Lichenicola cladoniae: one gene and its partner. The protein of the gene in region 2 binds, or shares a complex with, the protein of the main gene of each other region. Links are inferred from orthologs where the notes say so. Each region holds a gene or a part of one and is shown on either strand. Other genes may lie near its edges.

What was found. The genes of interacting proteins can lie anywhere in the genome.
Region 1: the proteins of HN018_RS14980 (region 2) and eno are in contact, whole or in part, in a solved structure (PDB 2FYM), measured with the Escherichia coli proteins. The link is inferred for Lichenicola cladoniae from one-to-one orthologs.

The regions. Positions count from the first base shown.
Region 1 is NZ_CP053708.1:2,084,882-2,088,205, forward strand. What follows is about bases 1-2,986. They hold eno (phosphopyruvate hydratase), read right to left. Parts: upstream 2,140-2,986; coding sequence 862-2,139; downstream 1-861. Other genes in these bases: HN018_RS09650 (dimethylarginine dimethylaminohydrolase family protein), read left to right, coding at 1-816; HN018_RS09660 (DUF3429 domain-containing protein), read left to right, coding at 2,278-2,748; HN018_RS09665 (carboxylesterase/lipase family protein), read left to right, coding at 2,745-2,986. Outside these bases: more of HN018_RS09665, read left to right, coding at 2,987-3,324. UniProt on the Escherichia coli protein: Catalyzes the reversible conversion of 2-phosphoglycerate (2-PG) into phosphoenolpyruvate (PEP). It is essential for the degradation of carbohydrates via glycolysis.
Region 2 is NZ_CP053708.1:3,297,262-3,301,655, reverse strand. Bases 262-3,979 are described here. They hold HN018_RS14980 (Rne/Rng family ribonuclease), read right to left. Parts: upstream 3,666-3,979; coding sequence 462-3,665; downstream 262-461. Other genes in these bases: HN018_RS14985 (hypothetical protein), read left to right, coding at 262-320. Outside these bases: more of HN018_RS14985, read left to right, coding at 1-261; HN018_RS14975 (N-acetylmuramoyl-L-alanine amidase family protein), read left to right, coding at 4,350-4,394. UniProt on the Escherichia coli protein: Endoribonuclease that plays a central role in RNA processing and decay. Required for the maturation of 5S and 16S rRNAs and the majority of tRNAs. Also involved in the degradation of most mRNAs.

The DNA of each region.
Region 1 (3,324 bases), 1.2 Mb from region 2 along the record:
CCCTGGATGAAGCCCGGCACCTGGTCCGAGCATCCGGAACGTCACCTGGCCGAGGCACGGACTGCATTCAGTTCTCTCAAGCGGGCCCTCCGCGAGGCGGGCGGCGACATCGAGACGGCGCCGGGCGTTCCCGGCCTGCCCGACATGGTGTTTCCGGCCAACGGCGGCATCGTGTTCGATCGCAAGGCGCTGGTAGCCTCGTTTCGCCATCCGCAACGCCAGGGCGAGGAGGCGGCGTTCAGGGCGGTGTTCCAGGGAATGCGCGATCGTGGGTTGTTGGACGAGGTGATCGACCTGCCGCAGGGCATGTTCCAGGAAGGGGCCGGCGACTGCATCTGGGACCGGACCCGCTCGCTGGCCTGGACCGGCTTCGGCCCACGTTCGGCGGCCGGGGCACCGGACCATATCGCCCGTGTGTTCGACATCGATATCGTCCGGCTCGAACTGGCGACCGAGCAGTTCTATCACCTCGATACCTGCTTCTGCGTGCTACCGCATGGCGAGGTGTTCTTCTATCCGCCCGCGTTCACCAGGGAGGGCGTGAGCCTGATCCGCGATGTCGTCTCGGCCGACCGGCTGATGGAGGCATCGGCCGAGGATGCGGCCCGCTTCTGCGTCAATGCGGTGGCCGTCGACCGTACCATCGTCATGGCCGAACCGACCCAGCGCTTGAAGGACCGGTTTGCCGAACGCGGCTACATGGTGAAGGAGGTCGGGCTGGCTCCGTTCATCCTGTCCGGCGGCGGCGCCTACTGCATGACGCTGCGCATGGATCTCGTCACCCGCGGCACCGACCACGATACCGATACCGTCTGACCGAATGCCGGTCCGGCGGCTGGATGCCGCCGGACCGGTTGTTCGTCAGCCGCGCAGGATGGTCCGGCCCGCATAGCGCGCCGCACTGTCCAGCTCGGCTTCGATGCGGATGAGCTGGTTGTACTTCGCGGTGCGGTCCGAACGGGACAGCGAGCCGGTCTTGATCTGGCCGCAGTTGGTGGCGACGGCGAGGTCGGCGATGGTGCTGTCCTCGGTCTCGCCGGACCGGTGGCTCATGACAGCAGTGTAGCCGGCACGGTGCGCCAGTTCGACCGCTTCCAGCGTCTCGGACAGCGTGCCGATCTGGTTGACCTTCACCAGGATCGAGTTCGCGGTCTTGGCGGCGATGCCGCGACGCAGTCGCTCCGGGTTGGTCACGAACAGATCGTCACCGACCAGTTGCACCTTGGCGCCGAGCACGCTGGTGAGATGCGCCCAGCCTTCCCAGTCATCCTCGTCCAGCGCGTCCTCGACCGAGGCGATCGGGTAGCGGCTGCACAGGTCGGCTATGTAGGCGACCATGCCGCCGGCATCGAGCGACTTGCCCTCGCCTTCGAGCTCGTACTTGCCGTTCTTGTAGAACTCGGTGGCGGCGCAATCGAGCGCGAAGGTCACGTCGTCACCCGGCTTGTAGCCGGCCTTCTCCACCGCGCGGGTGATGAAGGTCAGCGCTTCGTCGGCCGACTTCAGCCCGGGCGCGAACCCGCCCTCGTCACCGACATTGGTGTTGAAGCCGGCATCCTTGAGGCCCTTCTTGAGCTGGGCAAAGATCTCCGAACCCATCCGGATCGCGTCGGCCACGGTGGCGGCGCCGACCGGCTGGATCATGAATTCCTGGATGTCGATCGGGTTGTCGGCATGCTGGCCGCCATTGATGATGTTCATCATCGGCACCGGCAGGGTCCGCGCATACACGCCGCCGACATAGCGATACAGCGGCACCTGCAGCTCTTCCGCGGTCGCCTTGGCCACCGCCAGCGAGACCGCCAGGATCGCGTTGGCGCCCAGGCGCGACTTGTTCGGCGTGCCGTCCAGGTCGATCATCGCGTGGTCGATCGCCACCTGCTCGGACGATTCCGCGCCCTGCAGCGCTTCCAGGATCTCGCCCTCGGCGAACGCGACGGCCTGCAGCACGCCCTTGCCGCCGTAGCGGCTCTTGTCGTTGTCGCGCAGTTCGGCAGCCTCGTGGGCGCCGGTGGAGGCACCCGACGGGACTGCGGCGCGGCCCTTGGCGCCCGACGACAGCTCTACATCGACCTCGATGGTCGGGTTGCCGCGGCTGTCCAGGATCTCGCGCGCGACGATATCGACAATGGCGCTCATGCTATCTCTCTATTCTCTTGTTCGGGCGGCCCTTTTCGACCATCTCGGCCGATGATGCGCAAGCCCGGGCGACATGGCGCATCCGCGCTCCGGCTGCGACGTTGCCCGTGTCCCTGAACGCTGCCGAGGATTCGCATCATGAGACGCCTGCCGCTGCTCGCCGTCATCCTCGGAATAGGCGGCCTGATCCCGTTCGTGGCGTGTGCGATGGGCATCCTGATCTACCCGAACCAGGTGCCCGTGCCGCGCCTGGTGCAGGCACTGATCGGCTACGGCGCGGTCATCCTGTCGTTTCTGGGTGCCGTCCATTGGGGCCTGGCTCTGGCAGCGCGCCCGCTCGACGGCCCGGCGCCGGCCGGGGTCCTGGGCCGCCGCCTGACCCTTGGGGTGCTGCCGGCGCTGGTCGGCTGGGCCGCCATCCTGATCCCGATGGTCGCCTCGCCGGTCGTGTCACTGGTGGTGCTGCTGCTCGGCTTCATCCTGACCGCGGTCATCGAGGCGCGTACCGCCAGGGCCGGGCTGTTGCCGCCGGGCTACATGGCCCTGCGCTGGCTGCTGACCGGCGTGGTCTCGCTCTGCCTGATCGCATCGATCCCGGTCCGGCTTTGAGCCAGGCGGGTCAGGCCACGCTGACCGTTGCCACCGAAGCGGGCCTGGTCGAGGGCACCATCTCGATCCATGCCGAGGGCCCGGTCTGCATCTGGCGCGGCATTCCCTATGCGGAGGCCGTGCGGTTCCAGCACCCACATCCGCCGACCCCATGGCAGGGTATCCGGGCGGCGACGTCCTACGGGCCGCCGTGTCCGCAGCGGATCCCCGGTATCCCGCTCGCCATCGGCGCGCATGGCGATCACTCGGACGAAGCCTGCCTGGTCCTGAACGTGTTTTCTCGGGCTGCGGATGCGGCGCGCCGACCGGTCATGGTCTGGATCCATGGCGGCGCGTTCCTGCTCGGCTCGGCCGACATGTATGACGCAGCCCATCTCGCAGCGTCCGGCGAGATCGTTGCGGTGACCATCAACTACCGTCTGGGCGTGCTCGGTTTCCTGGATCTCGGCAGCGCGCTGGACGACCCGGGCATCCCGAGCAATCTCGGGCTGCGCGACCAGATCGCCGCGTTGCGCTGGGTCAGGGACAACATTGCCGCGTTCGGTGGCGACCCCGATCGGGTCACCATCGCCGGTG
Region 2 (4,394 bases):
GGTTGCCGGCGGGCCTGCGCGAGGTGACGCTCGCCGCTGTACTTCTGCTGCTGCTCGCAGCATGGACGCCGGCACTCAGGGCCGATCTCGCCCTGGTGCCCGGGCAGATGCGGGCGAGGTCGGAAAGCTGGAGTTCCGCACGCGCTCCGGGCGACGCGATGCTGTTCGCCGTGCCGCCGCCAGGCAAGTTGTTCGGCGGGCCGTCCTGGCCCTCGCAGACCGTCAGGCTGCGCGACGGACAGGTCCCCGCCTACGGCGCGGAGGCGATCGCGGCGTTCTTTGGCAAGCACGAGATGACGATCGTGCAGGCGCGCCCGTAGCGACCGCACGATACCGGATGCTTGCGACCAGGCCGGGGTAAACGTTCCGCCAGGCGCCTCCGTGTCGGTCTGGCCGCCTGCGGGATCGATGATCCGCAGGCGGTGACGCGACCCGGAAGTGCCCGGAAGACCGTCAGATGGTCAGCGTTTCCACCAGCCGCTCCGGGGCTTCGCCGCGGGTGCATCGCTGCTGATGATCTTCGCCTGGACGATGCTCGGATCCGCGACGCTCACAGCGTCGGCTGCGGGCGCCGGTTCCGGTGCTGCCACAGACGTTTCGGGCGCTGGTTCCGGCGCGATCGCGACCTGGGGGGCTTCGGGCTCGGCGGCCAGCTCGACCGCCGGGTCCGTTGCATCCGGGGTCACCGCCTCGACCGGTGCAGCCTTTTTTGCCCGGCTGGCACGTGGCTTCCGCACCTTCGGAGTTGCCGGCGCCTTGGCATCCGCGGCGACGTCCGGACCGAGGTCCAATGTCGGCGCAACCACCGGCTCGACCTCTCCGATTGCGTCCACCACCGGCTCCGGTACCGGCACGGCCGCTTCCTGTGCGGGCTCGGCCGGTGCCGGTGCCGGGGTCGGCTCCGGTGTCGTCTCCGCTATTGGCTGCGAACGGATCGGGCTGGACGGCGCGTAGGACGCCGCCGATGCCGATGGGTTAGGCACCAGGGCCACGCCTTCGTCAGCGTCGCGTTCCATCAGTTCGAAGATGTCGTAGCTACCTGCAAACGGATCGGCCGGCGTCGGACCGTTGTACGGGCGAGGCGCCTGCCCCTGCGCATCCTGACGGTCGGCAGGCCCGGCATCGGCATCGCTGCCGTCCGGACGGGGACGATTGCGCCCGCCTCCACGACGGCGACGACCGCGCTGTCCGGGGTCCTGACCGGGTTCGGCAGCCCGGGTGGCATCGACCGGCGCCACATCGGCCGCGCTCGCTTCGAACACCGACGGCGACGCCAGCGTTTCCCCAGGAAGTAGGGTCGGTGCGACCGCATCGGCGGTCTCACCCGGCATCTCGTCCTCGTCGCTGCCGCCCAGCTCGGGCTGTGCCGCGCCTTCGGGCATGACCGATCCATCCTCGCGACGGCCACCACGGCGGCGGCGGCGGCGGCGCTTGCGACGGTGTTCGTCCTCGCCGTCCGCGGCAACCGGGCCTTCGGACGATGCCGCCGCGTCCGGCAGGGCCGGCTGGGCCTGGTCGGCCACGCGGGCGACGACCGGCTTCTGCGCCTGGACGGGCTCGTCGTCCCAGCCTTCCTCGGTTTCGGCCATCACCGGCGGGGGTGCCGCCGCGATCGGGATACGAGTTGCCTGGACCGGCGCCGGAGCCGGACGCTCGACCGGTGCGGCGAGCTGTGGCCCGACATAGGTGCCGATCTTGTCGATCTCGAGCGCCGGCGGGATCAGGCTGTCGTCCGCGAGCAGATGCACCGTCAGATGATGGCGGGTCTCGATCTCCTGCAGCCAGGCACGCTTGTGGTTGAGCACGTAGAACGCCACCGACGCGGCGACACGGACGCGGATCTCGGCGGATTTCCGCTTGCCCGCTTCCTCCTCGATGGCACGCAGCACATGCAGCGCCGAGCTCTCGGTGCCGCGCATGAAGCCGCTGCCGCCGCAATGCGCGCAGGTCACGAAGCTGCTTTCGGCAAGCGACGGGCGCAGCCGCTGGCGCGACATTTCCATCAGGCCGAAATGGCTGATCGAGCCGACCTGGATGCGGGCGCGGTCGTTGCGCAGCGCGTCCTTGAGGCGGCGCTCGACCATGGCATTGTTGCGTCGCGCCTCCATATCGATGAAGTCGATGACGATGAGGCCGGCCAGGTCGCGCAGGCGAAGCTGGCGGGCCACCTCGTCGGCGGCCTCCATGTTGGTGCGGAGCGCCGTCTCCTCGATGCTGCGCTCGCGGGTGGAGCGGCCGGAGTTGACGTCGATCGCGACCAGCGCCTCGGTCTGGTTGATCACCAGGTAGCCGCCCGAGCGAAGCTGCACGGTCGGCTGCAGCATCGCGTCGAGATGGTGCTCGACCTGGTAGTGCGAGAACAGCGGCTGGCTCTCGTCGCGCCAGAGGTTAACCTTGTTGGCGTTCGCCGGCATCAGGGTGCGCATGAACTCGCGCGCGCCCTTCCAGCCAGGCTCGCCGTCGACGACGATTTCCTCGATGTCCTTGGTATAGACGTCGCGGATCGCGCGCTTGATCAGGCTGGCTTCCTCGTAGACGAGGCAGGGCGCCGAGGATTCCAGCGTGGTCTCACGGATGTCGTCCCAGGTCCGCAGCAGGTATTCGCAGTCGCGGCGGATTTCCGGCTTCGGTCGCTGGGCGCCGGCGGTGCGGACGATCATCGCCATGCCGCGCGGGATTTCCAGCTCGGTGGTGATGTCCTTCAGGCGCTTGCGGTCGGCGGCCGAGGTGATCTTGCGGGACACGCCACCGCCACGCAGCGAATTGGGCATCAGCACGCAGAAGCGGCCGGCCAGCGACACGTAGGTGGTGAGGGCGGCGCCCTTGTTGCCGCGCTCCTCCTTGACGACCTGGATCAGCAGGATCTGCCGGCGGCGCATGACCTCCTGGATCTTGTACTGGCGCAGGAAGCGGGCGGTGCGGCGTTGCGCGCGGCCGTCATCGTCGCCGCCGTTCTCGCCACCGACCGTTTCCGGGGCGGGCTCGTCCGACTGCTCGGGACGCGGCTGGCGGTCGTGCGCGGAGCGGTTCGATACGCGGGCCGGTGCGTCGTTCGTGCCGTCCTCGGCGTTGCCGGACTCCGATGCGCCGGACTCCGATGCGCCGGACTCCGATGCGCCGGCATGCTCGGCGTGGGTATCGGCATCCGCGTAGACCGTCTCGACCTGCACTGCGAGCGCGATGGTGCCATCCGGCTCGGGGCCGAATTCGCTCTCGTCGTCGGGCTGGTCCGATGACGGCTCGAAGGTCTCGGCCTGATCGGCAAAGGGATCGACGCTGGACCTGCGATTGCCGGACGGGGCGTGGTCCGTCGTGTCGTCGCCGCTGTCGTCGTCGGCCTCGTCCTCGCGATCGGCGCGGGCCTCGTCGGCGCGGGCTTCCTCCTCCTGGAGGGCGATCAGCCGTTCGCGGTCCGCAACCGGGATCTGGTAATAGTCGGGATGGATCTCGCTGAAGGCGAGGAAGCCGTGCCGGTTGCCGCCGTATTCCACGAACGCCGCCTGCAGGCTCGGCTCGATTCGGACGATCTTGGCGAGGTAGATATTGCCCTTGATCTGCTTCTTCGCCGAGGTTTCGACGTCGTAATCTTCGAGCCTGTTACCGTCCAGCACAACGACGCGGGTTTCTTCCGCGTGTGTCGTGTCGATCAGCATGCGCTTGGTCATGAGAGAGGGAACTCCGGTGGGCCGGGGCACCGCTCCAGTCGCCGGGTCCGGCCGGGCGGTTGCGCCCTAGCCTCCGGACGACGAGGAAAACAGGAGGGAGCGTCGCGCGCGCGGCAATGGGGGGCAGTTGACGGGCGTCCGACGCCTTGGCCGACGGCACCGCGGATACCGCATGGCGCAGGGCCATTGGTGATTCCTGGTTCCGATTCGGGGCTATGGCGGCGATCATCCGGTCCTTAGGCGTGAGGTGCGGGGGCCGCACGGCATGCCGGACGGTACCCGCTGTGGGCTAACAGGGCCGTGCAGGGCTGCGACATGACATCGTCCCGGCTGACGCGGCATATGCGGGAGCATCTTGGCGCTTGCCGGGCCGGACGCGGAAGACCTGCTCCCGGTGACCATCGGCGCGCGTTCCATGCGGAAGGCATAATGCCGGACGAGAACCAGTTCCAACGGAGCGCGCCGAAGACGCAACTTCCACGAGAACGAGCACGCTCGTCACACCCTTCGATGATGACAACAAACTTCGGCTGCTGCAAGCCGCTTCGCCAAGGTGTTTCCGGAGCGCCGGTAGTGCGCAGGATCATGATCGTCGCAATGACGCGAGCCTCTATGCTATCGTCTTGAGTGCCAAGGTCAGCAGTCGCCTGCAGACGCTTGTAACCACGAACAAAGGCCGTGCGCATGCGAGGTGATTCGTTGCCGGTTCCGCCGGTTGTTCCGCCAACC